4 regions of the Cobetia sp. 2AS genome follow, and region 1 is predicted to be linked to each of the others. Evidence: predicted binding sites of a transcription regulator. Region 1 holds the regulator's gene; each other region holds the start of a gene.

Region 1 (7,704 bases):
GCCGTGCTGCAGGGCCGTGTTCGCAGCGTCCTGCAACCCGGCACAGGCCAGAGCGAGGCCAGCAAGGAAGCCGAGCGCATCGACTCGGCCACCGACAGCACCACCTCCGATGATGGGCGCGTCAACAGCACCTTCGAGGCAGCGCCTGCCAGCGGTGAATGAACCCGCCGGGCTGGCCGTCACGCCATGACCCGCGCCGCAACACCTTCTTCTCTGCCGCTCGATGGCATCATTGCTCGGGCGGCGACCCCGTCATGCCAAGGAGCCACCATGACTTCCACGACTCGCAAGCCCTTGACGGCCTGTCGCCAGACCCTCAACAGCGGTGTCATGGCGCTCTGCCTGGCACTGGGTATGTCCACCTTCGCCCCGGCCGCCATGGCGCTGGACAGCGATGCCAGCCAGCCGATCAACATCGCCGCGGACGCCCTGTCGCTCGATGACAAGGCCGGCACCGCCACCTACACCGGCCAGGTGGAAATGCGCCAGGGCAGCATGAAACTCGATGCCAGCCGCGTCGATATCAGTCGCGCCGGCAGCGGCGAGATCTCGCTGGTCAAGGCCACCGGCAAGCGTGCCTACCTGGAACAGCAACCCGCACCCGACGAGAAGCTGGTCAAGGGCTGGGCCGACACCATCCGCTACCATGCGCTGGAGCGCCGCGTGGAGCTGGTCGGCAATGCGCGTCTCGAGAAAGGCGATGACACCTTCGAAGGCGGCTACGTGGAGTACTTCCTCGACAAGCGCCAGGTGAACGCCAACAACAGCAAGACGGCACAGCAGACCGAAGGCGGTCGCGTGCACATGACCCTGACGCCGCGCGGCACCAATGCCAGCAAGGAAAACTGAGTCATGACTGCTGCTACTCCGCGTACGCTGAGCGCTCGCCATCTGGCCAAGGCCTACAAGGGCCGCAAGGTGGTCAAGGACATCTCGCTGGAGATCCGCCAAGGCGACATCGTCGGCCTGCTGGGCCCCAACGGCGCCGGCAAGACGACCTCGTTCTACATGATCGTCGGACTGGTGCGCGCCGATGCCGGCAACGTCTCCATCGATGACAAGGACCTCTCCGCTGCCGCCATGCATCAGCGTGCACGCGCCGGCATCGGCTATCTGCCGCAGGAAGCGTCGATCTTCCGCAAGCTGTCGGTGGCCGACAACATCATGGCGATTCTGGAGACCCGCAAGGACCTGGATCGCAATGGCCGCAAGGCACGCCTTGAAGAGTTGCTCGAGGAATTCAGCATCACGCACATCCGCGCCAGCGCCGGTATGAGCCTGTCCGGTGGTGAGCGTCGACGGGTCGAGATCGCCCGGGCGCTTGCCACCGAGCCGGACTTCGTACTGCTCGATGAGCCCTTTGCCGGCGTCGACCCCATCTCGGTGGGCGAGATCAAGAGCATCGTGCGCCAACTGCGCGATCGTGGCATCGGTGTGCTGATCACCGACCACAACGTGCGCGAGACACTCGATATCTGTGACACCGCCTATATCGTCGGCGATGGCCAGATCATCGCCCACGGTGACGCGGACTCCATCCTGGCCAACCAGCAGGTGCGCGACGTCTACCTGGGTCACGAGTTCACGCTCTAGGGTCAGCGGCTGCGCTGAGTCCTCGCGAGGCAAAAGCTTCAAAAGCCGCTGCGTGATTTTATCGCGTAGCGGCTTTTTCATGTCTGACATCAGACGCATGCATGACGTCCATACCACCTTGGTGGAAACATGGCATGCAAGTTGCTTGAATATTCACGACAACCACTTGTCAGTGCCCCGAGTCACGGTATAGCGTAGTAAGCACGTTCCTTTGCCGTGAATTGACTGACTCCATGAAACCCACCCTGCAACTCCGCCTCGGCACCTCGCTGACCATGACGCCGCAGCTCCAGCAAGCGATCCAGCTGCTGCAGCTGTCGACGCTCGACCTGCGTCAGGAGATTCAGCAAGCCCTCGAGTCCAACCCCATGTTGGAGCTCGACGAGGACTACGAGTCGCTGGATGTCGTCGAGACACAGGATTCGAGCGAGATCTCCACTGCCGACTCCTCGAGCGAGATTCCCGAGGAATACCCCCTCGACAGTGACTGGTCGGACCTCTACCAGGACCACGCCGGTAGCCTGACCAGCTCCGGCAGTGGCAGCGGGAGCGAGGAAGGGCCGGACTTCGATCGCAATACCAGCGTCGAGAGCCTGCAGGACCACCTGCGCTGGCAGCTGGCGATGACCGACCTCGATGGCCGTGAACGCCAGATGGCGGAGAGCCTGATCGATGCCGTCGACGGTGCCGGCTATCTGAGCCTGTCTCTCGATGAGCTGGTCGATGGCCTGCGTGGCCAGGGCCTGCCCGGCCTCAAGGCCTCCGAGCTCGAGCAGGTATTGCTGCGTCTGCAGCAGTTCGACCCGACCGGCGTCTTTGCCCGTGATCTGCGCGAATGCCTGCTGCTGCAACTGGCGCTGCTGCCGGATGATCTGCCGCTGCTGGCGCAGGCGCGCCGCCTGGTACGCCAATTCCTCGAGGCACTGGGCAACGATGATCGCAAGCTGCTCAAGCGGCGCCTGAGCCTTGACGATGACGAGCTGGACCACGTCATCCGCCTGGTGCGCGCGCTCGATCCGCGTCCGGCATCCGCCTGGGGCGAGCCCGCCAGCGATTACGTGATCCCTGATCTGCTGGTGCGCCATACCCGGCATGGCTGGCAGGTCGAGCTCAACCCGGAAGCGCTGCCCAAGCTGCGCATCCAGCCGGAATACGCCGCACTGATCAAGCGTGCCGACAAGTCCGCCGACAACACCTTTCTCAAGGACAACCTGCAGGAAGCGCGCTGGCTGATGAAGAGCCTGTCATCACGCAATGACACCCTGCTCAAGGTCGGCCGCGAGATCATGGCACGCCAGATCGACTTCCTCGAGCAAGGCGAGGAAGGCATGAAGCCGCTGATTCTGGCCAACATCGCCGAAGTGGTCGAGATGCACGAATCGACCATCTCGCGGGTCACGACCCAGAAGTACATCCACACCCCGCGCGGCGTCTTCGAGCTCAAGTTCTTCTTCTCGAGCCAGGTCGGTGGCAGCGGCAATGGCGACGCTCACTCAAGCACCGCCATTCGTGCCCGCATCCGCAAGCTGATCGCGGAAGAGCCGGCCCGCAAGCCTCTCTCCGACTCGCGGCTGGTCGATCTGCTCGCCAGCGATGGCATCGAGGTCGCACGTCGTACCGTGGCCAAGTATCGCGAAGCGATGGGCATCCCCTCCTCCAGCGAGCGCAAGCGTCTGGCCTGACCCGTCACCTGCGGCTGCCATGCCCTGCTTTCACCTCCACAATGGCAGCCGCCGCCAACCTCAAGCGCTGGATTTTCCGCTCATCAGCCTCTGACTTCGCGGGCAGCGGTACGCCTGTCGCGTTCCCTGTCATCCCGGCAACCGCTCGCCAATTGCCCGTCATGGCACATGACGGCGCGCAGGATGACGGTAAAAAACCGCCGTTACGGCAGCGTCATTCACCGTCAATCGCATGTTTTTAAAGTCACTTTTGCGCGTATTGCACCTGGATGACACCCGGTGAACCTCCCGGAACGCCGCTTGCTCCACGCAATCGGAGCGCCTGAAAGGTGACGTACATGCAGGGATTGGCGACGAAAACCCGCCTTCTTGCGCGTCTTTCACGCACCACCCACCAGACGTGCCCTTGAAGTCCACTCCGATACCCCTCACTGAGTTGAAGACAAGCACTGAGCCACGATGCAGCGCAGCGTTGATCTTTGCGCAAAGCTTGGGCATTGTCGGTACAGACGCTCACGACATCTGACGCCACTGGCAAGGGTGCGAAAACATCGCCAGACGGTGGCCGTCAAGCCTGTTGCAGAGCGTCCGATCAGGGTTTGCTCGTAGTCAAAAAGGGTTACAATTGAATGGCAACCCGCTGGATAAAGGAGCGTGTCCATGCAAGTGAATATCACCGGGCATCATGTGGAACTTACCGATCCTCTCCGCGATTACGTCAACGAGAAGCTCGCTCGCCTCGAACGGCATTACGACAACATCACCAATGTTCAGGTGACTCTGTCGATCGAGAAGGAGCGCCAGCAGGCTGCCTGCACCTTGCATGCGGCAGGCGCTGACCTCCACGCCCTGGCAGAAGACCCCAACATGTACGCTGCCATCGACGCGCTCGCCGACAAGCTGGATCGCCAGCTGGTCAAACACAAGGAAAAGTCCCAGGCTCGCTCTCAGGGCACCGGGACCCGTTGACCTTCCGCCATGACACTTGATCAGATCCTTCCCCCCGAGCGCACGCTTTACGGTGTCCCCGGGGGGAGCAAGAAGCGGGTGCTTGAATTCTTCAGCACCTTCATCGCACAGAACATTCCCAGCCTGGATAGCCAGGAAGTCTTCTCGCGCCTGATCGGGCGCGAAAGACTGGGGTCGACCGGCATTGGCCACGGCGTGGCCGTGCCCCATGCACGCAGCCCGCATTGCAAGACGCCAATCGCTGCGTTTCTGAAGCTCGGTGAACCCATCGACTTCGATGCCATCGACGGAGAACCCATCGATCTGCTGTTCGTGCTGCTGGTGCCTGAGGAAGCGGATGAGACCCATCTGACGCTGCTCGGGCAGGTCGCGGAATTGCTCAATTCCCCGACCAATCGCTCGGCCCTGCGCCAAGCAGACAGCCAGCGTGCACTCTTTGAGGCATTGACCCAAGCCATCGCCGAATTACCGGCGCGCTGAATGACAGGCCCGGACATCGTCCGGGCTTTCGTCTTGCTGGCCTTCCATCGGCCGACGTACAGCGCACTGATAGCGGGCAGCCTTCTGCCCCACCCCTGCATTCTTTCGACGTTGACCTCGCCCTTGGAGAGCACTTCATGAAGATCGTGATCATCAGCGGCCGCTCCGGCTCCGGGAAATCCATCGCTCTCCAGGCGCTGGAAGATATTGGCTACTATGCCATCGACAATCTGCCCGGCATGCTGCTGGCGCCACTGGTCGATCAGCTCGAAAAGGACAGCCCGGCGCGTCGGCGCATCGCGGTCTCCATCGATGCCCGCAACCTGCCGGAAGCCTTGACCCGCTTCCCCGAATTGCTCGACAACGTCCGCCAGAGCGGCATGGACGTGCAGGTCGTCTACCTGACCACCGATTCGCGAGTGCTGCTGGAACGCTACTCGGCGACCCGTCGTCGTCACCCTCTGACGCGCGACAATGACCACACCCTGGCCGAGGCCATCGAGATCGAGCAGAAGACGCTCGCTCCCATCCGCCAGAAGGCCGACCTGGTCATCGACTCGACCAACCTGAGCGTGCACGACCTGCGCTCGCGGATCACCGAGCAGGTCGCCCAGCACAGCTCCCGCCACCTGACGCTGACCTTTGAATCCTTCGGCTTCAAGCATGGCGTGCCGACCGACGCCGACATGGTGTTCGATGCCCGCTGCCTGCCCAACCCGTACTGGGACATCAATCTGCGCGGCGATACCGGTCGCGACGACAGCGTGGCCGAATTCCTGCAGCGCTACCCCACCGTCCAGGCGATGCATGACGATATCGCCGGCTGGCTGGAACGCTGGCTGCCCGCCTATCAGGACAGCAATCGCAGCTACCTGACGGTATCCGTGGGCTGCACCGGCGGCCAGCATCGCAGCGTCTACCTGTGCGAGCAGCTGGCGAGCTACTTCGCCGAGCGCCTGCCTGAGGTGCGCCTGCGTCACCGCGAGCTGGGCATTCATACCGCGCTGAGCAACGCGGGTGAGGCGAGTGATCAGCAAGAACATCAGCAGGAGCATCGCGATGGCCTCTCGTGAGCTGACGCTGACCAACCGCCGCGGGCTGCATGCTCGCGCAGCCACCAAGCTGGTCAATTGCTGTGCGCCCTATTGCGCGACGGTGATGGTCAGCCATGGCGAGCGACGCGCCAATGCGGCCAATGTGATGGCATTGCTGATGCTGGCCGCGCCCTGCGGCACCACGCTATTGATCGATGTCGAGGGCGAACAGGCCGATGAGGCGATGCTGGCCATCGAGGCGCTGTTCGAGGCGCGTTTCGAGGAAGACGAATAACCGCCACTGACGGTGCTGTGCATTTGCGCTGTGCATTTGCGCTGTGCGCTCAGCCTTCCTTCCTCAGCCAGCTCGCTTCTTGGTCAACTATCTTTTCGGCCCGCTCGCTTATCGGCCAGCCCCCTCTGGCGGCCCCTCTGGCGAAAGCATTAACTGCTCATGCAGGATGCCTAGCGCCTGTTCCTGCACCGGTTCCTGCACCTGTCCTTGCGCCTACCCTTGTACCAATCCCAGCACCTATCCTTGCGCCTGGCAGCCATACGACGCTGCTTTTGTGCCAGTGGCGGGACGCGGATTGTCCTTTCGATAAGAAACACTGTTTTCTTTTGTCGACGCGCCCCCCTACGCCAATGGTAGAATCAACGCTGTCCTTCATGTCGACAGGGGAAGCCGACAGATGAGCAAGACGTCTCGTAAACTCAAGCCAAGACTTGATCGCCTGTCACAGGCGCTGGAAAGCGGCGAGCTGGAACAGGCAAGACGCATGCTCAATCGCGGCCTCGCGCCGGTGGACGTGGCCCACCTGCTGGAATCCTCGCCCCCCAAGGAGCGTAATCTGCTCTGGGAGCTGGTCGATGCCGAGCTGCAGGGCGATGTCCTTCAATACCTTGGCGAAGACATCCAGACCGACTTCCTCAAGGACATGGACGCCGTCGACGTTCTCGCCGCCACCGAGAACCTGGAACCGGATGATGTCGCCGACATTCTGCAGCGCCTGCCGAATGCAGTGATTCTCGAGGTCCTCGACTCCATGGAGGCGCAGGAGCGCCTGCGCGTCGAAACGGTACTGTCCTTCCCGGAGGACACCGCCGGCGGCCTGATGAACACGGACACCATCACCATTCGTCCGGACATCACCCTGGACGTGGTGCTGCGCTACATTCGCCGCCACGAGCGCCTGCCCGACTCCACCGATACCCTGCTAGTCGTCTCACGCCGTGATGAATTCATCGGTGCCCTGCCCATCAATCGCCTGCTGGTCTCGGACCCCGGCGTCACGGTGCGCGAAGTGATGGACACCGACAGCGTGGTGATTCCGGCCCTGATGCCGGAAACCGAAGTCGCCTCGCTGTTCGAGAAGCACGACCTGATCTCGGCGCCCGTGGTCGGCGGCGATGGCAACCTGCTGGGTCGCATCACCATCGATGACGTGGTCGACGTCATCCGTGGCGACGCCGAGCACCAGGTGATGTCGATGGCGGGGATGGATGAGGACGAAGACACCTTCTCTCCCGTGATGCGCACCTCGTGGCGCCGCGCCGTCTGGCTCGGCATCAACCTGCTGACCGCCTTCATGGCCTCCGCCGTGATCGGCATGTTCGAAGGCACCATCCAGAAGATCACCGCGCTGGCCGTACTGATGCCCATCGTCGCCAGCATGGGCGGCATCGCGGGCTCTCAGGCACTCACCGTCCTGATTCGCGGTATCGCGCTGGGGCACGTCAAGAGCGGCAATGTCCGCTGGCTACTCAAGCGCGAGGTCATCGTCGCGGGACTCAACGGCCTGTTATGGGCCGTGGTGGTGGCGGGCATCGCCATCGTGTGGTTCGGGGATGTCCAGCTGGGGGCCATCATCGGCGCCGCGATCATGATCAATCTATTGATCGCCGCCGTGACGGGCACGCTGTTGCCGGTGCTGCTCAAGAAGCTC
Region 2 (7,704 bases), 860 kb from region 1:
GGCGAGACAGCCACCGCCGAGCAGCTCGCGACTGACGACGCCTGAGCAGGCCGTCTCAGTCAGCAGCCGTCTGAACGAGCAAGCCGTCTGAGACGACGAGCTTCCTGATCTGTCAGGCAACGAAGCCGCCGAGTCGTGACACGACTCGGCGGCTTCGTTCTATCAATTCACACGTGCAACAGCTCACTCGTGCAGCAGCTCACACGTGCATGAGTGAACCAGAGCATGAGTGAATCAGAGCAAGCGTGCGCAAAGGCCTGAAACTTGCGGTAGGCCCTGCTCAGGCTCTATACCGCTTCGCGACTGTCGCTGCTTGGCACATCGCAAAGTGATGTCAGCGCCTGCGGCTGCGCGATGACCCGCTCCGGTGCCATGCTGGCCAGCCGCTCGGGGCTCTGCCACCCCCAGCTGACGGCAGCGGCACGACACCCTGCCTCGTGCGCGGCGCGAATGTCGCTGACGGCGTCGCCCACCATCCAGCTGCGCTCCACCGCCACTTGCGGCGCTGCCAACAGACCCGCCAGCTTGGCCCCCTTGCTGCCCGCGATCTCACCGCCCAGCACCTGTGACACGCAGTCCGACAGGCCGGCGGCGGCCAGCGTGGCACGAATCATCTCGCTGTGATTGGCCGACAGCACCATGACGTCGCCCTGTTCGGCGAGTGCCGACAAGGCCTCGCGCATGCCGGTGAAGACCGCCGGCGGCGTCGCCTGGCGGGTATAGGCAAAGACATGCGCGGCAAAGCGCGCGACGGCCTCGCCCGTGAAGCCCTGCCCACGCGCCATCTCCTCGAAGGTCACGTTGTCCAGCGACTCCCAGCTATTGCGTTCCAGCACGATCGTCCGCCCTTCCAGACGCGCCGCATGCGCGCAGGCTTTGAGACACAGTGTCAGGCTGTCGGCAATCACACCATCAAAATCAAAGACATATAACGCTTTGTTCATTCTTTTGCTGCCTCAGCTGCCTGCAAGGTGTTGCTCAACGGCTCGCGCTCGCGAGTCGGAATCCGCTCATCGCGCTGCAGAGCGATCAATTCATCGAGCGCCTCCAGCGACTGGGCGGCCTCGAGCGTGTCGTGGAAGAAATAGCGGCGACTGTCATCCATGTAGAGGTGCAGGTGATTGACGATCTGCTCCTGGCCTATCATCAGCACGCCATAGGCCGGCGGCTCATGACTGCCGGCGAGACAATCCGCTGCTGAGACCAGATCCAGCCCGACCTGGTGATTGACGCCCGGCAGGGTCGAGAACGAGAGCCCCCGCCAGACACCGCTGGCCGGACGATGCACATGCCCGAACAGCAAGTGCTCGACATTGCCATGCCGCTGGATCACGTCATGCAGCGCCTGTGAATTCTGCAAGCGGATGTCGTCCATGTAACGGATGCCGAGGACCATGGGCGGATGATGCAGCGCCAGCAGGATACGGCGATCATGATGCGCAGCCAGACAGGCATCCAGCCACGCCAGGCGGGACTCACACAGCAGACCGCCATGCTCCCCCGCGACCGCCGAATCGAGCATCACCAGCACGCAATCATCAGCGCCGGGGCCGAAGGCATGCGCATACTGCACGAAGCCTCCGTCATCGCAGGGCAGCTCCGGGAAGGCGGCCTGCAGAGCCTCACGCGCATCATGATTACCCATGCCGAGGAAATACGGCATCGACAGTTCTTCCAGTACCTCACGCAGCGCCTGGAAGGCGGCCGGTTCACCGCGATCGGTCAGGTCACCGCTGATGATCACGCCCTGAGCATCGCCGTGGTGCAGATTGATATCAGCGACGGCAGCCGCCAGCCGTGCACGTGGGTCCAGCCCGTAAAGTCGCTTGTCAGGAGCGACCAGATGGGTGTCGGTCAGATGGATCAGTTTCATGCTATCGCGCGTTCCATGAGGGCCACCTTGAGGGGCCGCCATTATCAAGCTCTCAGGTGACGACTGCGTGACGCACGCCACACTCTCTTCGCGCAAAGCCAATCGGGTGCATGCCACCTATCAAAAACGCCGCAGCGCTGAGCGCTGCGGCGTTTGATGTGCCGGTCTTGATGCCCGGAGGGTCACGGCGTCTTCTTGCTCTCGAAGGACGCTTTCTCGTGGCGCAGGATGTTGGCGCTCAGCGCAATGCAGACGCCAGCGGCGACCAGCAGGCACACCGCCACGGCACCAGAGTTGCTGAAGAAGAAGGCGTAGTTGCCAGCGTGTACCACAGTATCGACAGTTTCCATTGCAAGACTCCTTACGAAAGCGGATATCGGTTGGGTCTACCAGTACTGCAATAACGGGGCCAGTCAGCGCTTATCTCGACATCATCTTGACAGACCGGCCCCTTCACAATGTGTGCCGGGGGCTCAGCTACCAAGGCTCAGCTGATGTCAGGACGCTTGTCCATCGGCGCCGCGACCACCCCACCGGAACGTGCCGGCACGCTGGAGCTCGTCTCGGAGGACAGGCTTTCCGGATAGGCCTTGGCCGGGACTTCGAACAGGTCCAGCCCCAGTACCTCGACATGCGGCGGCACGCGCAGCAGGTTGAACTTCTTGAGCAGATAGGCCACGCCCCAGCCCGGAATGAAGCCTGTCAGTGCCATCACCACCGCACCTGTCAGCTGGCCGGTGAAGGAAACGTCCGGCACGCCTTCGCCGACATTCGGGAAGCCAGCCGCGAAGATACCCACCAGTACCACGCCGTAGAAGCCGCAGAAGCCATGCACCGCGAAGGCGCCGACGGAGTCATCCAGGCCACGCTTCTCGAGCAGTGCGCCGATCTTCGGCATCAGGGCGCCACCGGTGACCGCCAGCACGAAGGCCAGCCCCGGGTTGTAGAGATCCAGCCCCGCCGCGACGGTGATGATGCCGCCCAGCGCACCGGACATGGTCCAGAAGGGATCACGCGAGGACAGATAGGCACCGATCACGCCGCCACCGAAGCCCATCAGGGTATTGAAGGCGAAGGCAGAAAGGTTGGTGCGATTGCCATAGATGGTGGTCCAGCCGATGTCACCGGTGTTGAAGATGATGCAGCCGCCGAGGAAGCCGAAGAAACCGACGATGATCAGCATCAGGCCGATCAACGTCATCGGCATGTTGTGCGGCGCGATCACCTGCGGCTTGCCATCGTCACTGTACTTGCCGATGCGCGCGCCCAGATTGAGCAGCACGCCCAGCGCGAAGAAGCCGGCCACGGCGTGCACCACACCGGCGGCGCCGACATCGTGGTAGCCCAGCTTGTGCAGCATCCAGCCATCCGGATGCCAGCCCCAGGCGCCCGCCATGATCCAGACACCGGCGCCGAGAATCACCGCCAGAATCAGGAAGGCCCCCAGGCGAATGCGTTCGATCACCGCCCCCGAGAGGATGGAGCCGGTAGTCGCGCCGAACAGGGCAAAGGCGGCGAAGAAGATGCCGGTGCCCATGTCATCGGCGTCCGGACGCATGCTCGCGCTCCACGGCAGAGCGGCGGACGCCTCGATGGGGATCAGCCCGTTGGGGAAGGCGTTGTAGATCCACCAGCCCACGAAGTAGAAGGCGGGGATGATCGAGGCCAGCGTCAGCACGTTCTTCATGCCGGATGCCAACGCATTCTTGGAACGCGAGGCACCGATCTCATAGGCCAGAAAGCCTGCATGGATCAGGAACATGATGGCGGTACACCACCAATAGAACACCTCGATGTTCATCGCCTGATGCATATCCAATATGCTTTGCAACGTCTTTTCATCCATCGTCTTTTCTCCTTTACCGGAGCCTGTGGATCAGCGCGCTTCACTGTGCAAGCGGCACTGCCCGTCCGGGGGTTGTTGTTGTTTTTCAAGGGGACCTGCTGGATAAAGCAAGCGACATGCCAGATGACCCTCATTGGCCACCCTCAGCAATTTGTTGTTTTTACTGCATCATTCTTGAAACCGAGGGCTCCTCTTCAGATATGAAGCCCATGGAGCCTTCCCTGCGAGGAGGATGGGCGTTATTGAGGCATGCCGGCTACGGCATGCACCGTGAGATGACTTGCAGGGCGCTGCATATACGCAGGTCATTGCTCGCGACTCACCTCTCATGCTTGCCCGCCTTGCAGTGAGATCAGCTACGCACCTTGAGGCGCTCCGGGTCATGGAAGGGCAATGTCACCACCTCGGCGGCGAGGCGCTTCTGATGGCCATCCAGCTGGCCGATCTCAAGCTGGGTTCCCGGGCTTGCGAAGTCCGGTGCCAGGCGGCACATCGCGATGGAGCGATCGAGCAGCGGCGACTGGGTGGCACTGGTGACCACGCCCACCGGATAGCGGCCGTGGTAGACGAGATCGCCATGGCTGACCAACTCGCTGCTGTGCATCTTCAGGCCCATCACGCGATGCCGTGATTCCGGCGCCTCGCGTTGCAGCGCTGCCCGCCCGACGAAGTCCTCTTCCTTGCTCTTCATCGGCACGGTGAAGCCGATGCCCGCCTCATAGGGGGAGGTCTGCGGGCAGAATTCATGACCGGCGAAGATCAGCCCCGCCTCGATTCTCAGCATGTCGAGGGCATCCAGTCCCAGCGGCGCGATGCCATGGGGCTCACCCGCCGCCCAGATCGCCTCCCACACGGCCGGGGCGTCCTTGGGATGACACCAGATTTCATAACCGAGCTCGCCGGTATAGCCGGTACGCGACACCATCAGCGGAATGCCATCCGGCCCCGACAGACGACCGATCATGAAGCGGAACCAGCCCAGCCCCTGAACGTCTGGCTGGGTACGCGCATTCCAGATCAGCGGCGCCAGCACCTCGCGGCTCTTCGGCCCCTGCAGCGCGATGTTGTGCAGCTGATGAGTGGAGTCACGCACCGTGACGCGATAGCCCTGGCGCTGGGCAAGCTCCCTGAGCCACTGGCCGCTGGCCGGGTCACCGCAGATCCAGCGGAAGGTCTGCTCGCCCATGCGGAACAAGGTGCCGTCATCGAGCATGCCGCCGGTTTCCTGACACATGGCCGAGTACACCACCTCGCCGATGGAGAGCCGTCGTACATTGCGGGTCAATGCGTATTGCAGCAGGCGTTCGGCATCGGGACCGGCGACCTCGAACTTGCGCAGCGCCGAGAGATCCATCATCGCGACCCGCTCGCGGCAGGCCAGATATTCGGCCCGCGCACCCCACCCTTCGTAATGCGTGGCCAGCCAGTAGCCGTGGTAGTCGATGAACTGCTTGGTCAAGGCGGAGGTGCAGGGATGAAAGGCAGTGGGCAGTGTCATGCGCGGCAATTCCTCGGGCCGATTGCGATAGGCGATCCCACGGGGGAAATCATGTTCAGCGGCGTAGATGCGCACCTGGATATCGGTCGGCACCCAGCCATTGGCGGCGTCGATGTCATCCGGACAGGCCGATGAGGCGCAGATGAGGTCACGGTCGGCGCGCAGCAGCACATAGTCGCCGGGGCGCGACCAGGGCTCATCCACCGCCAGGGTGCCGCAGGGCTCTACATAGGCATTGAAGAAGAAGTTGATCGCCGGCCAGCTGGCACGCTGTTGAATGCCATGCGACGCCGACAGGGCGTTGTTGAAGTTGATCGTGCAGCTATCGTGGCCGAAGTAGCCGTGGTGTTCGTAATACTGCGGCGAACAGGCGAGCATGAAGCTGTCATGGCGCCCCACCGTGTCCTGCACCACTTCCAGCATCGGATGCAGATACTGATCGAAGAACACCGAATAGAGCCCCGGATTGGGCATGCAATGACCGGACAGGCTGCGCGTCGCGCCGGAGTCCAGCCCCAGCTCTTCACCCTGCGCCCAGGCATTGGCATCGAAGGCCACGAAGTCGGAGCACTGTCGGCCCGCCACATCGATGATCTGGATCCACTCGCCCTGCTTGACCTCATAGACCTCGACCGTGCCCGCCGAGACTCTCGTCTCCTGCTTGATCGGCGCCAATGGCGCTGGCAGCTGCTCCTGCCCCACCAGCCCCTCGCAGAAGTGCGATACCTCAAGCTCAGTGGCCAGCTGCTTGCCATCGATCGACATGTCATTACCGGGAGCCAGCAGAATCAGGCGCGCGGCAGGTGCTTCACGCGGCCAGCGAATCTCGGCCGGCAACCCGGCCACTGACAAACGCTGCCACTGCGACAGCGGCACCTGCGCGACTCCCAGCGCTGCCAGACGCTGCTGGGTGAACGGGCTTCGTGCCTGCTCGGCCTTACCCTCTTCTGCCCCTTGTGGCTGGCTGGCAAAGGCATGTTCTTCCAGACAGGTGATGCTGGCGTAGCGCGCGAGTGTCAGTCCATCGACTGCGTCTGCAAGCTCTCCAACTTCTGCCACCCGGTGCTCTCCCTCCCGGTCCCTTGGTGGCAATAGCAGCCACTCGCAGGCCTGGGCACCATCGACGGATGACACCTGCACGCTGTCCCCCGGCGACAGCTCAAGCGCCAGCGCATCCAGCCCGGGTATTCGATAACGATACAGCTGGCACGGCGTGGCAGCGGGTATCTCGACTGCAAGCTCCATCGTGGTGATACCTCTTGTGGTCATGGCAAGTGGGTCCGGCGTTGCACGCGTGTTGGGGTGAAGCTGCTCCCCGATGTGCCTGTATGGTGCATGTCCCCTTCTGTGACGCACCACGTTCTTCATGGTTAATTAAATTTACTCACAGTGGAGATCGCGACAATCCATCAAGAGAGGTACCCATGAAGGGGTAAGCCGTTCACTGGCATGAAGCTTGCTCATCAAGCTTGCTGACGCGACATCGCAAGCCCGAAGAAAGAACCCCGAAGCAGGAAGTAGAGAGAGGAGCACGCATGCAAGTCATTCTCGGCGCAGGGAAGGAAGGCAAGGTGCCTGCTGCACGAACGGCGGCCGCCCTGGTTGATGTACGCCGTGCCGACGACCCATTGCACTCCTCCCCCGACGATGCGAAGCGCGAGACTCCCAAGCTCGACGCCATCACCCTGCGCATCGCCACCTGCGCTGACCTCACGGAGACGCTGCCATCATTGCTGGGAGAGCTGCTGCGAGAGTGGATGGACTTACTGAGCCAGCAAGTTGCCGGCGCTCAGGCTTGCTCACGTCCTGTCGAGAGCTGCGTGCTGCATCGCGGGGTCGATCAGCAACGCCATGAGGTGATCGCGCCGACTGGCCTCGCCCTGCCCGCAAAGACGCGTCAGACCCTGCTGGAGATCGTCAGCCAGATTGCTCACGACGCGCACGCCAGCCGCCAGCCATTACCTGTCTCGGGCAAGCCCCACGGGGTGTTGATCGCCCTCACGCACACCACTGACAGACAGGCGACTGACGATGACTGGTTGTGGCTTGGAGAGCCGGCCGCCGCAGCCCTCGAATCGAGGCTGGCGAGCGCCGCCATCGATGCCCTGAGCCGTGGCCTGGCACTGCATCAGCAGCAACAGGCGCGTCACGCCGAAGACATCAAGGCAGCGGTGGCGCAGGCGCTGAAGAACGAACGCCGACATCTGGCGGCGGAGCTGCACGACACCCTCGCCCAGGAATTGAGTTATCTGCAGATGCAGAGCGCACGCCTGACTCGCGCCGCTCGTCATGCGCCACAGGAAGTGCAGGCACTGGCCGACGACGTGCATACCCAGGCCCGGCGCGCCTTGCGCCAGACCCGGGAACTGATCAACGGCGCACACGCCACCTGGGGAGACGCGCCGCTGGCCTGTGTGCTGGATAACTTGATCGAGGAATTCGAGACACGCTCAGGGCTGGTGTTCGAGCTCGACAACCGCATCCAGT
Region 3 (7,704 bases), on a different contig from region 1:
TGTCCGACACGTGAGCTGGCCGATCAGGTTGCCGGCGAGATCCGTCGTCTGGCGCGCGGCCTGCACAACGTCAAGGTGCTGACTCTGTGCGGCGGCGCGCCCTTCGGCCCGCAGCTGGGCTCGCTGGAACACGGCGCGCACATCATCGTCGGCACGCCGGGGCGCGTGGATGAGCACCTGCGCAAGGGCAGCCTGAGCCTGGTCGAGCTCAATACCCTGGTGCTGGATGAAGCCGACCGCATGCTCGACATGGGCTTTGCCGAGGTGCTGGATGCCATCGTCGCCGAGACCCCGGAGGAGCGTCAGACGCTGCTGTTCAGCGCGACCTTCGCCGATGGCGTGCGTCCGATCGCCGAGCGCATGCTGCGTGATCCGGTCAGCATCGAGGTGGCCTCCACCCACGATGACAGCAGCATCCGTCAGCTGTTCCACCGTGTCGCCGATGACGAGGCGCGCTTCGAGGCGCTGCGTATCCTGTTGCTCAAGTACCGCCCGGAATCCAGCGTGGTGTTCTGCAACACCAAGCGTCAGGCGCAGGAAGTCAGCGATGCGCTCAATGAGCATGGCTTCAGTGCCATGGCGCTGCACGGTGACCTCGAACAGCGCGAGCGCGACCAGACACTGGTGATGTTCGCCAACAAGAGCACCTCGATTCTGGTGGCTACCGATGTCGCGGCGCGCGGGCTGGATATCGAAGCGCTGGATGCGGTGTTCAACTACGAGATCGCGCGTGATCTCGATGCCCACGTGCACCGTGTCGGGCGTACCGGCCGCGCCGGCAGCTCCGGTATCGCCTGCACGCTTTACACCGAGAAGGAAGACTATCGCCTGACCAAGCTGGGTGAATTCCTCGAGCAGACGCTGGAAGCCGAGCCGCTGCCCTCGAAAAGCATGCTGACGCGCGAGCCGTTCCATGCGCGCATGGCGACGCTGCAGATCGACGGTGGCAAGAAGGACAAGCTGCGTCCCGGCGACATCCTCGGCGCGCTGACCGGTGACGGCGGCCTGGAAGGCAGCAAGATCGGCAAGATCAAGGTACTGGCGCGGACCACCTTCCTCGCCGTGGAGCGTGATGTCGCCAAGTCGGCACTCACCCAGCTGATGAATGGCAAGCTCAAGGGGCGCTCCTTCCGCGCGCGTCGTCTCAAGAGCTGAGGCGGGCAGCGTCGGTGACGCGCCTGACCGGTAGCGGCGAGAAGCCTGAGAGGGACTGAACCAGGCTTTTCATCTGCCATGCGACCTTGATATCACCCCAAGCGATGCCCGCCACCACGGCGGGCATCGTGCTTTTTGAGCAGCAGATTGACGCTCGCAGCCGCTGCGGGCGGTGGCTAAGCTTGAGGTAACGTCCCTGACCATCAGGGCGCTGATTCGGTACCTCGTGATGACTGCCAACGCCGTCGATAATCTTCGCATCCGTGAAGAACGTCTCATTGATCATGAGCGCATCTACCGCATTCATGAGTCCGTCTTTGCCGGCCATCGTGAAGCGCGCCTGGGTGACAGATTGCGTCGAGGCAATCTGGCGCAGATCTCGCTGGTGGCCGAGCGTGTCACCGACCCGGAGACCGGCCGTCACCTCAGTGAAGGCGAGGGCGGCCTGCTGGGGCATGTGATGGTGTCGCGCGTGGAGCTTTCCGGCTACCCGGACCGCGTGCTGATGGCGTTGGCGCCGCTGGCGGTGCTGCCCCAGCATCAGCGTCACGGCATCGGCAAGCGGCTGGTGATCTCGGCGGTCAAGCGCTGCCGGCTGCTGGGGGCGGGGGCCGTGGTGGCGGCAGGCCATGCGGATTTCTATACCCACCTGGGCTTTCATCCGGCGTGTCATTACGGGCTCTACTGCCATCATGACGACGTGCCGGGTTCCTTCGTCGCCTTCGAGCTGCTGCCGGACTATCTGGAGGGGCTGGGCGGTGAAGTGCAGTTTCCCGATACCTTCTCTGAGCTGGGTATCTGAGCAGCCCTGAGCGATTGGTTTTGATCAGCAACAGGCAACTCGGCGTTGCGTGACCCTTGAAACAGCAAGGCTCCCGCTCCATGTCATGGGTAACACCACGTGACAGCCTGCGCGTGATGGCAGCTGTCGCGTCATTCCGACCGATGATTTAAGGAGAGACATCATGAAGCTCAAGACTCTGGGTAGTTCGCTGATGATTGCCATGCTCGGTCTCGGTGGCCTGTCGCTCGCCGGTTGCGAGGACGAAGGCCCGATGGAGAAGGCCGGTGAGAAGATGGACAACGCCGTCGAGGAAGCCGGTGATAGCGTCGAGAACGCCACCGATAGCTGAGGCTCGGCTGCCAGCGCTGCGATGAGTCGCCGCTGACCTGAGCTGTCATCAGACACAAGAAGGCCCCGCCTCCCATGAGGCGGGGCCTTCTTGTGTCTGGCTCGGGGAGAAAGCAATCCGCTTATGCCGAGGCGGGCTGCTGCTCGCTCTGCTGCTTGCGGTCCGCGACGGCGGCGTCGTAGGCGCGGCTTTCCTCGGCTTCAGTGGCGGCGCTGAAGCGCACCAGCAGCGCGAACAGCGAGATCACGATCACGCCCATGCCCAGGTACATCAGGCCTTCCTGGTAGGTCAGCTCTTCACTGCGGAACAGGAAGCCCGCGGCGACCGCGCCCGCGTTGCCGCCCGCGCCGACGATGCCGGCGACCGCGCCGAGTGCCTTGCGATTGACGAAGGGCACGATACCGAAGGTCGCGCCTTCCGCCATCTGCACGAAGAGGCTGAAGACCAGCATGATGCCGATGGCGACTGCGAGGGTTTCCATCTGGGCGAAGCCGACCAGCGCCACGCCTTCACACAGCAGCGCGATGAACAGCCAGCGCACGCGGCCCTTGAGGCCGGACTGGCGCGCGAACAGGTCGGAGAACACGCCGCCCAGGGTGCGGGCGAACAGGTTCATCAGGCCGAACAGGCCCGCGATGAGACCAGCGGTGGCGAGATCGAGATCGAAGTGGTCGAAGAAGTAGATGGCGGCGACGTTGTTGATGGTCAGCTCGACCCCGAAACAGGCGCCATAGACGAGGAACAGGGCCCAGACGCGAATGTCGCGTGCCGCCGCGCCGAAGGTGGCGCGCATGCTGTATTCCTTCTCGGCCTTGGGCAGCTCACCACGCTCACGCAGCTCGCTGAAGTTGCCGTCCGGCGCATCCTGGGTGAAGAAGTAGTAGGCGATACCGGTCAGGAACAGCACGATGCCCGGCACGACCATCGCCAGACGCCAGCCCAGGGTCTGCTCGACGCCCAGCATCAGCAGGCCGGCCATCACCAGCGGCATCAGCATCTGAGTGGTGCCGCCGCCCAGGTTGCCCCAGCCCGCGGTGGTGGCGTTGGCGGTGCCGACCACGTTGGGTCCGAACATCACGGAGGTGTGGTACTGGGTGATGACGAAGGAGGCGCCGATGGCACCGATGGCCAGACGGGCCAGGAAGAAGGATTCGAAGCTGTCGGCGAAGCCGATGCACATCACCGGCAGCGAGCCGAGGCACAAGAGCCAGGTGTAGGCCTTGCGTGGCCCGATGCGATCACACAGCACGCCGATGGCGAGGCGCACGATCACCGTGATGGCGACGGAGGCGATGATGGTGTTGCCGATCTGGGTCTTGGTCAGGCCAAGGTCGTCACGCACCACGGCCATCAGCGGCGCGATGCCGAACCAGCCGAAGAAGCAGACGTGGAAGGCGAACCACGACATGTGGAAGGCGCGCATTTGCGGGGTGTTGAAGCTGAACAGCCGAATGCGGCTGGCCTTGTTGCGGATATCCATGAGTGGGCTCCTGATTCAGCGTCGGTGCCGGGCACGAAGTCAGGTGTGCTCGGCGAGTGGTCGAACGGCTGTGAATGAACGACAGCAAGGGCGCCTCGTCATTGAGGGGCCTGGTTCGACGCACTCGTACTCCGAAGAGCCTGGTCCACGTCATGGATAGCGATGGCAGCAGTCGGTGATGCCATGGTTGCCGGCAGCAGAGCGTCTGTGCGGCAAGTGACAGGAACAAAGCAAGTAGCGCGCCAGTTGCGGGGGTGTGGGCGGGACAAGTCCCAGAAGATCAATGGCTTGGCGAGGGCAGTAGGTTGGCACGCGCAGGCGGTGTCTCGGGCTGGAGGCGCGCTCGATGCGCGCTGGCGGTGCGTCATCGAGGCGCGAGGTACCAGTCTGGCGCACGCGACTGGCGCTGGGAGGGTCGGGCAGGCGCGTGCCTCATTGCAGTGCAGCGACGCTTTCGGCTCGGCCGCTCTGAAGGCCTTTGGCCGCAAGGTTGCACCAGATTGCGGCACGAATCCTGCTTGGGTGTACGGCAAGTCTCATGCCCGACCCAAGGAAACCTGACATGCCCGTGACCGTGCTGATCGTCGATGTCCGCAGTGAGCGCTCCGCCGCGCTGGAGCAGGCGCTATTGAGCGCCGGCTTCGAGGTGGCGCTGCGCGTTGACGAGCACGAGGACCTGCACGCGCTGGTCGAGCAGCATCAGCCCGATGCGGTGATCATCGACGCCGACCTGCCCAGCCGCGACACCCTGGAGCATCTCGGCCAGCTGGGGCGACGCTATCCCAAGCCGATGATCATGCTGGCCAGTGAAGATGCCCCGGACCTCGTGCGTGAGGCGGCCGGCGCCGGTGTCTCGGCCTATGTGGTGGACCACGTCATGCCAGCGATGGTGCGCAGCATGGTCGAGGTCGCCATCACCAGCTTCGAGGCGCACCGTGCGCTCAAGGGGGAGCTCAACCGTACCCAGACCACATTGGTGCAGCGGCGCAGCGTCGATCGTGCCAAGGCCGTGGTGATGGAGACGCGTGGGCTCAGTGAAGATGCCGCCTACCAATACCTGCGCAAGACCGCCATGAACCGGCGCCTGGCCCTGCATGAGCTGGCCGATGAGCTGCTCAAGGCCGCGCGTCGGCGCTGAGCCGGTCGCCGTACTGTCCTTCTCTCTCGATCGTTCAAGAGGTGTGCGTGATGCCCACAGATGTACCCCTGAATGGCCATCAGCTGACGCTGGGCCTGATGCCACTCAATGATGCCGCGCCCTTCGTGGTCGCTGAGCAGTTGGGGCTTTTCCGCGAGGAGGGGCTGGCGGTGACACTCAAGTGGCAACCCTCGTGGGCGGCGTTGCGTGATGACCTGCAGACCGGCGTGCTGCAGGGCGCGCAGATGCTGGCACTGATGCCGCTGACCTCGACCCTGGGCCTGGATGGCCGCGCCACGCCGGTGATCAGTGCCATGACACTGAATCTGGGCGGCAACTCCATCACGCTGTCGCGCGCGCTGATGGCCACCCTCGGCGAGGACGGCCACGACCTCTCCAGCCCGTTGCAGGTCGCGAAGGCGCTGGCGGCGCATGTGCACCAGCGCAAACAGCGCGGCGAGCCGCTGCTCAAGCTGGCCAGCGTGCACCCGTTCTCCTCGCATCGTTATCTGTTGCGCTACTGGCTGGCGGCGGGCGGCATCAATCCGGACCGCGACGTCGAGATGCGCGCCGTGGCGCCGCCGCTGATGGCGGCGCAGCTGGCCAGCGGTGCGCTGGATGGCTTCTGTGTCGGTGAGCCCTGGAACAGTCTGGCGGCGGCGCAGGGCATGGGGCAGGTGGTGGCGGGCAGTCACGATATCTGGCGCTTCGGGCAGGAAAAGGTGCTGGGCGTGCGCGAGGACTGGGCGGAGCAGCATCCGCTGGCGCATCAGGCGCTGATTCGCGCGCTGCTCAATGCCTGCGCCTGGCTGGACCGCCCCGGCAATCGGGACAGGGCCGCCGAGTGGCTGCACGACGAGGGCATGCCGGAGGTGCCGATGAGCGTGGTGACGCGCGGGCTGGAAGACGTCGATGTCGAGCAGTCGGTGGAGGAGTTTCAGCAGCACAATCCCGGCTGGACCATCTTCCATCGCTACGCAGCCAACTTCCCGTGGCGTTCCCAGACGCGCTGGTACATCGCCCAGATGCAGCGCTGGGGGCATCTGCAGGGCTTCAATGACGAGGATCTCGAGGCGACGCTGACACGTTGTGTGCGCCCGGATCTTTACCGCACGGCGGCCCGCAAGCTGGGCATGGTGGTGCCGGTGGCGGATGAGCGCAGTGAAGGCACGCATCCGGTGCCCTGGTGGCTGAGCGGCGAGGCGGGCCAGGTGCCGATGCCGGCGGATGGCTTCATCGATGGTGCGGTCTTCGAGTGATGTCGCGGGCGCGGTCCTTGCCGATCCGCGCTGGCGCGGGATTGCACAGCACTTGCAGAGAAGTCGTCGTCCTTGCCGGATGGCAGGGCAAACCTGACGGCTCAGACATGTTGGCAGTGCGGTTGTGATATTCTCATCGCACTGCCAGCACCGCGTCAGGGGATCGCATGACCACTCGCAAGTCTCAGATTCGCAAGGATAATGTCGGCCGCATCCTGCTCGCCGCCGAAAAGATCTTCGCTCTCAAGGGCTATGTCGGCGCCAGCATGGTCGATATTGCCGCCGAGGTAGAGCTGCCCAAGTCCAATCTGCATTACTACTTCAGCACCAAGGAAGCGCTGTATCGGGCGGTGCTCGATGGCCTGCTGGCGCTGTGGAAGGAAGATGCGCTGTGCTTCGAGGCCTACGACGACCCGCAGCTGGTGCTCTCCACCTACATTCGCGCCAAGATGATGCACTCGCGCCAGCGCCCCTATGGCTCCAAGGTGTGGGCCAGCGAGATCATGCAGGGCGCGCCGGTGCTGGGCGAAGAGCTGACGGTGTGGCTCGACGAGTGGGCCGAGATGAAGAAGTCACGCCTGCGCCAGTGGATCGGCGAGGGCCGCATCGACAACATCGATGCCTCCGCCTACCTGTACATGATCTGGGCCAGCACCCAGCATTACGCCGACTTCGACCACCAGATCGCGGTGCTCAATCAGGGCAAGGCGCTGAGTGATCGGGAATTCGAGCAGGCGGTGCAGAACGTGACGCGGGTGCTGCTGAAGGGTGTCGGTTTGTCCGCCTGAGTCAGCAGGTGACTTCATGATTTAATTGTCATTAAGCTAATCATGGTTATCATTGGTGGGGCATCAAGCCAATGAAAAATGGGCTGCCATTGCTGGCAGCCCCTTTTTTTGGTTCCCATCTATTGCTACCTGCATCCCGCGATCAGGTATCAGGCCGCGCGATGCGGATTGCGTGGGTCCTCCATCCAGTTCATGTACGGCTTGCCGGTGTCCTGCACTTCCATGGTGATGCAGTCCTCAACCGGGCAGGTGATCTCGCACAGATTGCAGCCCACGCAGTCGGCGTCCTTCACCTCATAGCGGGCGGTGCCGTTGTCCTTGGCCAGATGCATGATGGCCTGGTGCGAGGTGTCCTCGCAGGCGATATAGCAGCGTCCGCAGCCGATGCACTTGTCCTGGTCGATGCGGGCGATCACCTGGTAGTTCATGTCCAGCTGCTTCCAGTCGGTGGTGTTGGGCACCGCCGCGCGCGAGAACTCGTCGATACGCTGATAGCCCTTGCTGTCCATCCAGCGCCCCAGGCCGTCCTTCATCTCCTCGACGATACGGAAGCCGTGCAGCATTGCCGCCGTGCACACCTGCACGCTGCCCGCGCCGAGGGCGATGAATTCCGCGGCATCCTCCCAGTTGGAGATGCCGCCGATGCCGGAGATCGGCAGATTGGCGGTTTCCGGCGTGCGCGCTATCTCGGCCACCATATTCAGCGCGATAGGCTTCACGGCGCTGCCGCAATAGCCGCCGTGGGTGCTGC
Region 4 (7,704 bases), on a different contig from region 1:
GCTCCTCGGCGGGCAGGCCCGGCACCTCGACCTGCAGGTCGATGCGGTCCAGCAACGGGCCGGACAGACGCGCCTGATAGCGCTGGATCTGCGCCGGGGTGCAGCTGCAATTGCGACGACTGTCACCGAGGTAGCCGCAGGGGCAGGGGTTCATCGCCGCCACCAGCTGGAAGCGCGCCGGGAAACGGCGTTGATGGCTGGCGCGCGAGATCAGGATACGGCCACTCTCCAGCGGCTCACGCATCACTTCCAGCACGCCACGGTCAAACTCCGCCAGCTCATCCAGAAACAGCACACCATGATGCGCCAGCGACACCTCGCCCGGACGCGGCTTGGAGCCACCTCCCACCAGCGCGACCCCACTGGCCGTGTGGTGCGGGGCGCGGAATGGCCGCTGCCCCCAGCGCTCCATGATCGGCAGACCACATACCGAGCGCACCGCCGCGACTTCCAGCGCTTCCCCTTCGCCCAGTGGCGGCAAGATGCCGGATAGGCGACTGGCCAGCATCGTCTTGCCGGTGCCCGGCGGACCAGCGAACAGCAGGTTGTGGCCGCCGGCCGCGGCGATCTCCAATGCCCTGCGTGCCTGATGCTGGCCACGCACCTCGCTCAGGTCGGGCTCCGGCAGGCGCGCCTGGGGAATGATCGAACACACATGCGGCGTGAGGCGCTCGCGCCCCAGCAGGTGAGCCACCAACTCCAGCAGATGCCCCACCGCCAGTACTTCCAACTCCTCGGCGAGCGCCGCCTCGTCGGCATTGCCGCGCGGCACCACCAACGTCCGCCCCGCCTTGCGACAGCAGAGTGCGGCTGGCAGCACGCCGGTCACGGCACGGATGCTGCCATCCAGCGCCAGCTCGCCGAGGCACTCCATCGCTGCCACGGCCTCTTCCGGTATCTGCCCTGAGGCGACCAGAATCCCCAGCGCGATGGGCAGATCGAAGCGTCCGCCTTCCTTGGGGAGGTCCGCTGGCGCCAGATTGAGGGTGATGCGCCGCGCCGGAAACTCGAACCCGGCATTGAGCAGCGCACTGCGCACCCGCTCGCGACTCTCCTTCACCGCCGCTTCCGGCAAGCCGACGATGGACAGCCCCGGCAAACCGTTGGAAAGGTGTACCTCCACCTGAACTTCCGGTGCTTCGAGACCAAGTGACGCGCGCGTGCGCAACATTGCCAATGACATGAGCCTTCCCTGCGTGATGCCGCCTCTCAGTTGCACGGCGCAATCGGAGCAGGCACTGGCCTGCCATGAGCATGAAGGCACACACCGCTGCCAACCCTCCCAGCATGGCAAACCTCATACTCCCCAGAAGGCGAGCGCCTCAACGCTCGGGCGCTCGACAATTGCCGCAAGGCTTCGCATACCCCCACGACACTGCCATGCGCCGCCTGGAAATACGTGTTCAGGTGACGATTCTGTCGCCTATAACGTAAATTTCTTTACGCCTCAGGCTCACGCAATTACTGGATACGTAACAAAAAGACAGGCTGTGGATAAGATTACATAATCATTGCGTGTGGACGTTTTTTGAGCGCTCAAAACTTCATCATTCAAGGCACTGATACCATCGATGATCAAGCGAGCCAACGTAAGACCAGGACACCCACAGCCCGACCTCAACTCACAAGCACCAACCAACAGAAATTAAACTCAATAACTGCAGGCAGGGTGCTTGGACGATCGACTCAGTCGAGTGATGAAAGCCATGTCAGAGATCAGATTTAGCCAGAGGGGCTCATGAGGCGCCTGGCGGAGAGGAGTCAGAGAAGGTGCATGCGCTGCGTTCGAGGACTTTGCACGAGCATCGGGTCGTTGATGCCGGGGATTGGCGCCTGAGGACCTGGCGCTGGGTGACGGCTCACGGCTGCCTGGTGATTGAGAGCGTCTGGTGCCCTGCATCTGCGGCTGCGACTGCCATTCCAGCTTCACGCGCCGCGACGCGCCTGGGTGCTGACGCTGCGGGTCGCTCGCCAGCATTGCCGACAAACGCTCGCGGCGAATTAAAAGTAGCGGTTTTGGCAGCACTTTCCACGCAAAAGCGCCTGTTTTGGCGCATTCCAGCGCCGCCAGTCGCCACATGGGCATGGTGTGAGGCCGACTCGATACCTGCCTGCACCAAGAAAGTGCTCATACAGGGCCGATAGCGCCCTCGAGAGAGCCACAAGAGTGCCGCCAGACGGGGACTGCTGTATATTTGATCGGTTGTCCCGGCTTCGCCGGGATGACCGCCAAGCTGTCTCACGGAACGCCGCCGCTGCGCGGCAGAGAATCGTCCAACCCACGGAAAGGGCCAGCCATTCAGGACGACTTCGGCTTGTTTCAGGAGCACTACCCATGCAAGACATGCTTGCCCCACTGGCATCCCTGGCGGATGTGATCGGCATGCTAGGCACCGCTCTGGTCGTCGGCGCCTTCTTCCTGCTGCAGATCGGCAGACTCGATGCCCGCAGCCTGACCTACAACCTGATGAATCTGAGCGGAGCGATCCTGCTGTTGATCAGCCTGTGCATCAATTTCAACCTCGCCAGCTTCGTGATCGAGATCTTCTGGATCATCGCCTCAGTGGTAGGTCTGGTGCGCTGGATGCTGGGCACTCGTCCCCAGACTGCCTGAGGCCGCCCCTCAGAATCAGCGGCGCCCATGACGCAAAAAACCGCCACGCCCCGAAAGGGCGTGGCGGTTTTGGTTCAGCCGTCACCTGACGGAATCAGGCGTCGCGCTGGCGCTCGATCTCCGCGGCGTGACTGGCGGCTTCACGCTTCGCTACCGCGGCTTCCCCCTCGTCATCCACTGGTGTGGCGGGCTCGGCAGCCGGTGCATTGCCCGCTACCAGCCCCTGCTTTTCCAGCAGTGCCTCGAGGGCGATGACCTGCTTTTCCAACGACTCGACGCGGCTGCGCGTACGCGTCAGCACATCCATCATGATGTCGAAGTCTTCACGCGAGACCAGTTCCATGCGGTCGAAGGCACCGCGCATCACCCCTTGCACGGACTTCTGCAGCTCTTCCGGGCCATGCGAGGCATCCTGCAGGCGCTCACCGATCTGCTGGGCCATACGCCCGATGACGTCATTCTTGAACATGCTGCACCTCAGCCGTTGCGGGCCGGCGGCCGCGTCGTGCGGACTGCCGGTCAGAAAATGATGACACCCCTGTACATGGGGCCGTCGTGTCCTGCTGCAAGGATACGCAACCCTGGAGTCGGGTGCATGCCCCGCATCGTCCTGCACCAGACAATCCTCATCGGCAGGCACACACCTGCACCACATTAGCACTTGCCCCCACACCCAAAGGCGCAGAAACAGCACCATTACGGTGCATGCCAGGTGACCTTCGGATTCAGCCATCTTTGCACAGGCCAAAAGACTGTCAGCCATCCTGCGATAACCAGATGAGTTACAAGGATTTTCAGCCGCATGGCACATCTCGTGCGATGCACTTGTCAGGAACAGGCCGCCAGCTCATCTGACTGGCCATGCTTAACAAGAATGATCATTCCGGTAGCGAACGGGGGCAGCACATGAAACTGATCACCGCCATCATCAAACCCTTCAAGTTGGACGACGTGCGAGAAGCACTGGCCGACAACGGCGTGCAGGGGATTACCGTCACCGAAGTGAAGGGCTTCGGACGTCAGAAGGGGCACACCGAGCTGTATCGCGGTGCCGAGTACGTCGTCGACTTCCTTCCCAAGGTCAAGATTGAAGTGGCTGTCGATGACAGCAGTGTGGAATCGGTACTGGACGCCATCACCCAGGCGGCCAACAGCGGCAAGATCGGCGACGGCAAGCTGTTCGTCACTCCGCTGGACGATGTCATCCGTATCCGCACCGGTGAACGCGGCGCCGACGCTGTCTGAGCCCCGCGCACAATAACAAGGAGAACCCCGCATGAACGAGATCATCGAGGTCAAGTACGCACTTGATACCTTCTACTTCCTGGTCTGTGGCGCCCTGGTGCTATGGATGGCAGCCGGCTTTGCCATGCTCGAGGCCGGTCTGGTCCGCGCCAAGAACACCACCGAGATCCTGACCAAGAACGTGGCGCTGTTCGCCATCGCCTGCACCATGTACATGGTCGTCGGTTACCACATCATGTACTCGAGCGCCGAAGGCGGCTTCCTGCCGAGCCTGGGCTTCCTGATCGGTGCCGAGAATACCGCTGAGGAAGCGCTCGCTTCCGGTGGCGACATCTACTACAGCGCACGTTCCGACTTCTTCTTCCAGGTGGTGTTCGTGGCTACCGCCATGTCCATCGTCTCCGGTGCGGTCGCCGAGCGCATGAAGCTGTGGGCCTTCCTGGCCTTCGCCGTGGTCATGACCGGTGTCATCTATCCGGTGCAGGGTTACTGGACCTGGGGTGGCGGCTTCCTGAGCGCAGCGGGCTTCAGCGACTTCGCCGGTTCCGGCATCGTGCACATGGCCGGCGCTTCCGCCGCACTGGCAGGCGTGCTGCTGCTGGGCGCTCGCAAGGGCAAGTACGGCAAGAATGGCGAGATCAATGCCATCCCGGGCGCCAACCTGCCGCTGGCCACGCTGGGTACCTTCATCCTGTGGCTGGGATGGTTGGGCTTCAACGGCGGCTCCGAGCTGGTGCTGTCCAACATCGATGAGGCCAACGCGGTCGCTCAGGTCTTCGTCAACACCAATGCCGCCGCCTGTGGTGGTGTCATCGCCGCGCTGATCCTCGCCCGTCTGTGGTTCCGCAAGGCTGACCTGACCATGGCCCTCAACGGCGCGCTGGCTGGCCTGGTCGCCATCACTGCGGGTCCGCTGGCACCGAGCGTCGGTGCTGCCACCCTGATCGGCGCCATCGGCGGTCTGCTGGTCGTGTTCTCCATCGTCGGTCTCGACAAGCTGAAGATCGATGATCCGGTCGGCGCCATCTCCGTGCACGGTGTGGTCGGTCTCTGGGGTCTGCTGGCCGTGCCGCTGACCAATGACGATGCCACCTTCTCCGCACAGCTGCTGGGCGCCGCCTCCATCTTCGCCTGGGTGTTCATCGCAAGCTTCGTGGTGTGGCTGATCATCAAGGCCGTCATGGGGATTCGCGTCAGCGAGGAAGAAGAGTACGAAGGTGTGGATCTGGCCGAATGTGGCATGGAGGCCTATCCGGAATTCACCTCCAGCCGCAAGTAAGCCTGGACGCGACAGCACCTGCAGCATCAAGACTCCCGCCACCTGGCGGGAGTCTTTTTTCCTGACTGGATAAGCGGTGTATGCTTGAGTCAGAGACCGGCGTGACGAGCAGGCCTCGTTACCCGCACCATCACCCAAGGAGAGACACGATGAAACTGGTCACTGCCATCATCAAGCCATTCAAGCTCGACGACGTGCGCGAATCCCTGTCGGAGATTGGCGTGCAGGGTATCACCGTGACCGAGGTCAAGGGATTCGGCCGCCAGAAGGGCCACACCGAGCTGTATCGGGGTGCCGAGTACGTGGTCGACTTCCTTCCCAAGGTGAAGCTGGAAGTCGCGGTGGATGACGCCATGATCGATTCCGTGATCGAGGCGATCACCAATGTCGCCAATACCGGCAAGATCGGCGACGGCAAGATCTTCGTCTCGCCGCTGGAGCAGGTCATTCGCATCCGTACCGGCGAGACCGGCAAGGACGCCGTCTGAGCCTCTGGCGCAAGCCCCTGGCACTGACGTGCTGCCCCGACGGGTGACATGAGCACACAAAAAAACCGCAGGCCATCGGCCTGCGGTTTTTTCGTTTCAGCACTTGTCGCTCATGCGTGATGCTCGCGGATCACTTCTCGACAAAGGCACGCTCGATCACGTAGTCACCCGGCACGCCCATCTTCGGCGAGATGGCGAAGCCACGCGCATCCAGCATGGCGCTGATGTCGTCGAGCATCGCCGGGCTGCCGCAGATCATGGCGCGGTCGCGCTTCGGGTCCAGCGGCGGCAGGCCGATGTCCTCGAACAGCTTGCCGTTCTCGACCAGATCCGTGATGCGGCCCTGGTTGCGGAACTCCTCGCGCGTCACGGTCGGGTAGTAGATCAGCTTCTCGGCGATCTCTTCGCCCAGATACTCGTGCTTGGGCAGCTCTTCCGCGATCATGTCGGCATAGGCCAGCTCGGAGACATGGCGCACGCCGTGCATCAGGATGATCTTGTCATAGCGCTCATAGGTTTCCGGATCCTGGATGACGCTCAGGAACGGCGCCAGACCGGTGCCGGTGGAGAACAGGTAAAGGTTCTCGCCCGGCAGCAGGTCGTCCAGTACCAGCGTGCCTGTCGGCTTGCGAGAGACCATGATCTGATCGCCCGGCTGCAGGTGCTGCAGGCGTGAGGTCAGCGGGCCGTCCTGCACCTTGATGGAGAAGAACTCGAGGTGCTCCTCGTAGTTCGGGCTGGCGATCGAGTAGGCGCGCATCAGCGGCTTGCCTTCGACTTCCAGGCCGATCATCACGAACTGGCCGTTCTTGAAGCGCAGGCTGTCTTCACGCTGAGTGCGGAAGCTGAACAGCGAATCGTTCCAGTGATGGACGTCGATGACTTCGGTTGTGGTCAGACTGCTCACCTGATGGCCTCCCGGGGCGTGGCCCCTCGAATTCGATATTCTCTATTGGCATAAACAAATAACAGCTTATGACCCAATGAACTATGCAGCGATTGTAGTCACTGCAGGGTTATGCGTTAAATGGCTTATCTGGATATAGGTTATCTAGTTTACCAATATTGGTTGCGAATGAATCGCATTTCAACCTCGATCGTGCAGGGTCCGCCCGCTCTGACGGCGAATCCTGCGTTGCGTTCACTTTCGCCTCCTCATCTCTGCCCCTTCACTGCATGCCCCGGGAGGTCGAATGCGCTACAGCCTTCGCCAGCTGGCCGTCTTCGTGGCGGTCGCGCGGCATGACAATGTCTCGCTTGCCGCCGACAGTCTGGCCATGTCGCAATCAGCGGCCAGCACGGCACTGGCCGAGCTGGAGCGTCAGTTCGATTGCCGGCTGTTCGATCGCCATGGCAAGCGCCTGCGGCTCAATGGCCTGGGGCGTGAGCTGCTGCCCAAGGCGATCGCGCTGCTGGACCAGGCCGAGGAACTGGAGCAGCTGCTCGGTCAGCAGGACGCCACCGGCTCGCTGGAGATCGGCGCGACGCTGACCATCGGCAACTATCTTGCGCCACAGATCATCGGTGACTTTCTGCACCATCACCCCGCCAGCCGCGTCGAGCTGCACGTGCACAACACCCATCAGCTGATCGACAAGCTGGTGCACTTCGAACTGGACATCGGGCTGGTGGAAGGCGAGGTGGAGCATCCGCTGCTGGAGGCGACCCACTGGGTCAGTGATCGGCTGAGCATCTTCTGTGCGCCGTCACACCCGCTGGCACAGGGCGAGGTCACGCTTGAGCGCCTGCTGGCGGCACGCTGGATCATGCGCGAGCGTGGCTCCGGCACACGCAGCACCTTCGAGCAGGCATTGCGCCCACATCTGGACGGGCCTTCGACCAGCGTCTCCCAGCGCCTCGACATCATGCTGGAGCTGGAACACACCGAAGCCATCAAGCGTGCCGTGGAAGCGGGGCTCGGCATCGGCTGCATCTCGCGCCTCGCGCTGAGAGATGCCTTTCGGCGCGGCAGCCTCGTCGAGCTGCCCACTCCATGGCTGGAGCTGACGCGCGCCTATCGCTTCGTCCACCATCGTGATCGCTTCATCACCCAGGCGATGCGCGAATTCGTCGCCGGT

Evidence for each region. The regulator sigma-54, encoded in region 1, starts transcription at its own class of promoters, with help from an activator protein. The targets are predictions, from matches to a motif close to TGGCACNNNNNTTGCTNT.
Region 2: a site for sigma-54 is predicted at 3,824-3,841, ahead of QD356_RS04175 (ammonium transporter). Genes of this name have one in related genera too.
Region 3: a site for sigma-54 is predicted at 3,996-4,013, ahead of QD356_RS11010 (NarK family nitrate/nitrite MFS transporter). Genes of this name have one in related genera too.
Region 4: a site for sigma-54 is predicted at 3,418-3,435, ahead of QD356_RS14315 (P-II family nitrogen regulator). Genes of this name have one in related genera too.

The regions. Positions count from the first base shown of each region.
Region 1 covers NZ_JARWKQ010000001.1:126,144-133,847, reverse strand. The annotation lists gene lptC (LPS export ABC transporter periplasmic protein LptC) at 1-162, shown strand, start outside; gene lptA (lipopolysaccharide transport periplasmic protein LptA) at 271-849, shown strand; gene lptB (LPS export ABC transporter ATP-binding protein) at 853-1,593, shown strand; gene QD356_RS00565 (RNA polymerase factor sigma-54) at 1,827-3,275, shown strand; gene raiA (ribosome-associated translation inhibitor RaiA) at 3,936-4,244, shown strand; gene QD356_RS00555 (PTS sugar transporter subunit IIA) at 4,254-4,724, shown strand; gene rapZ (RNase adapter RapZ) at 4,862-5,797, shown strand; gene QD356_RS00545 (HPr family phosphocarrier protein) at 5,784-6,053, shown strand; gene mgtE (magnesium transporter) at 6,451-7,704, shown strand, end outside.
Region 2 covers NZ_JARWKQ010000001.1:983,172-990,875, reverse strand. The annotation lists gene QD356_RS04195 (NAD(P)/FAD-dependent oxidoreductase) at 1-45, shown strand, start outside; gene QD356_RS04190 (HAD family hydrolase) at 288-944, opposite strand; gene QD356_RS04185 (phosphodiesterase) at 941-1,873, opposite strand; gene QD356_RS04180 (hypothetical protein) at 2,056-2,223, opposite strand; gene QD356_RS04175 (ammonium transporter) at 2,361-3,719, opposite strand; gene QD356_RS04170 (aminomethyltransferase family protein) at 4,072-6,486, opposite strand; gene QD356_RS04165 (histidine kinase) at 6,753-7,704, shown strand, end outside.
Region 3 covers NZ_JARWKQ010000003.1:252,327-260,030, forward strand. The annotation lists gene dbpA (ATP-dependent RNA helicase DbpA) at 1-1,155, shown strand, start outside; gene QD356_RS10995 (hypothetical protein) at 1,145-1,462, opposite strand; gene QD356_RS11000 (GNAT family N-acetyltransferase) at 1,508-1,957, shown strand; gene QD356_RS11005 (hypothetical protein) at 2,121-2,288, shown strand; gene QD356_RS11010 (NarK family nitrate/nitrite MFS transporter) at 2,410-3,768, opposite strand; gene QD356_RS11015 (ANTAR domain-containing protein) at 4,331-4,906, shown strand; gene QD356_RS11020 (CmpA/NrtA family ABC transporter substrate-binding protein) at 4,957-6,165, shown strand; gene QD356_RS11025 (TetR/AcrR family transcriptional regulator) at 6,333-6,953, shown strand; gene preA (NAD-dependent dihydropyrimidine dehydrogenase subunit PreA) at 7,103-7,704, opposite strand, start outside.
Region 4 covers NZ_JARWKQ010000005.1:229,226-236,929, reverse strand. The annotation lists gene QD356_RS14330 (YifB family Mg chelatase-like AAA ATPase) at 1-1,183, opposite strand, end outside; gene QD356_RS14325 (hypothetical protein) at 2,336-2,614, shown strand; gene QD356_RS14320 (accessory factor UbiK family protein) at 2,709-3,083, opposite strand; gene QD356_RS14315 (P-II family nitrogen regulator) at 3,521-3,859, shown strand; gene QD356_RS14310 (ammonium transporter) at 3,891-5,138, shown strand; gene glnK (P-II family nitrogen regulator) at 5,288-5,626, shown strand; gene QD356_RS14300 (ferredoxin--NADP reductase) at 5,757-6,533, opposite strand; gene QD356_RS14295 (LysR family transcriptional regulator) at 6,820-7,704, shown strand, end outside.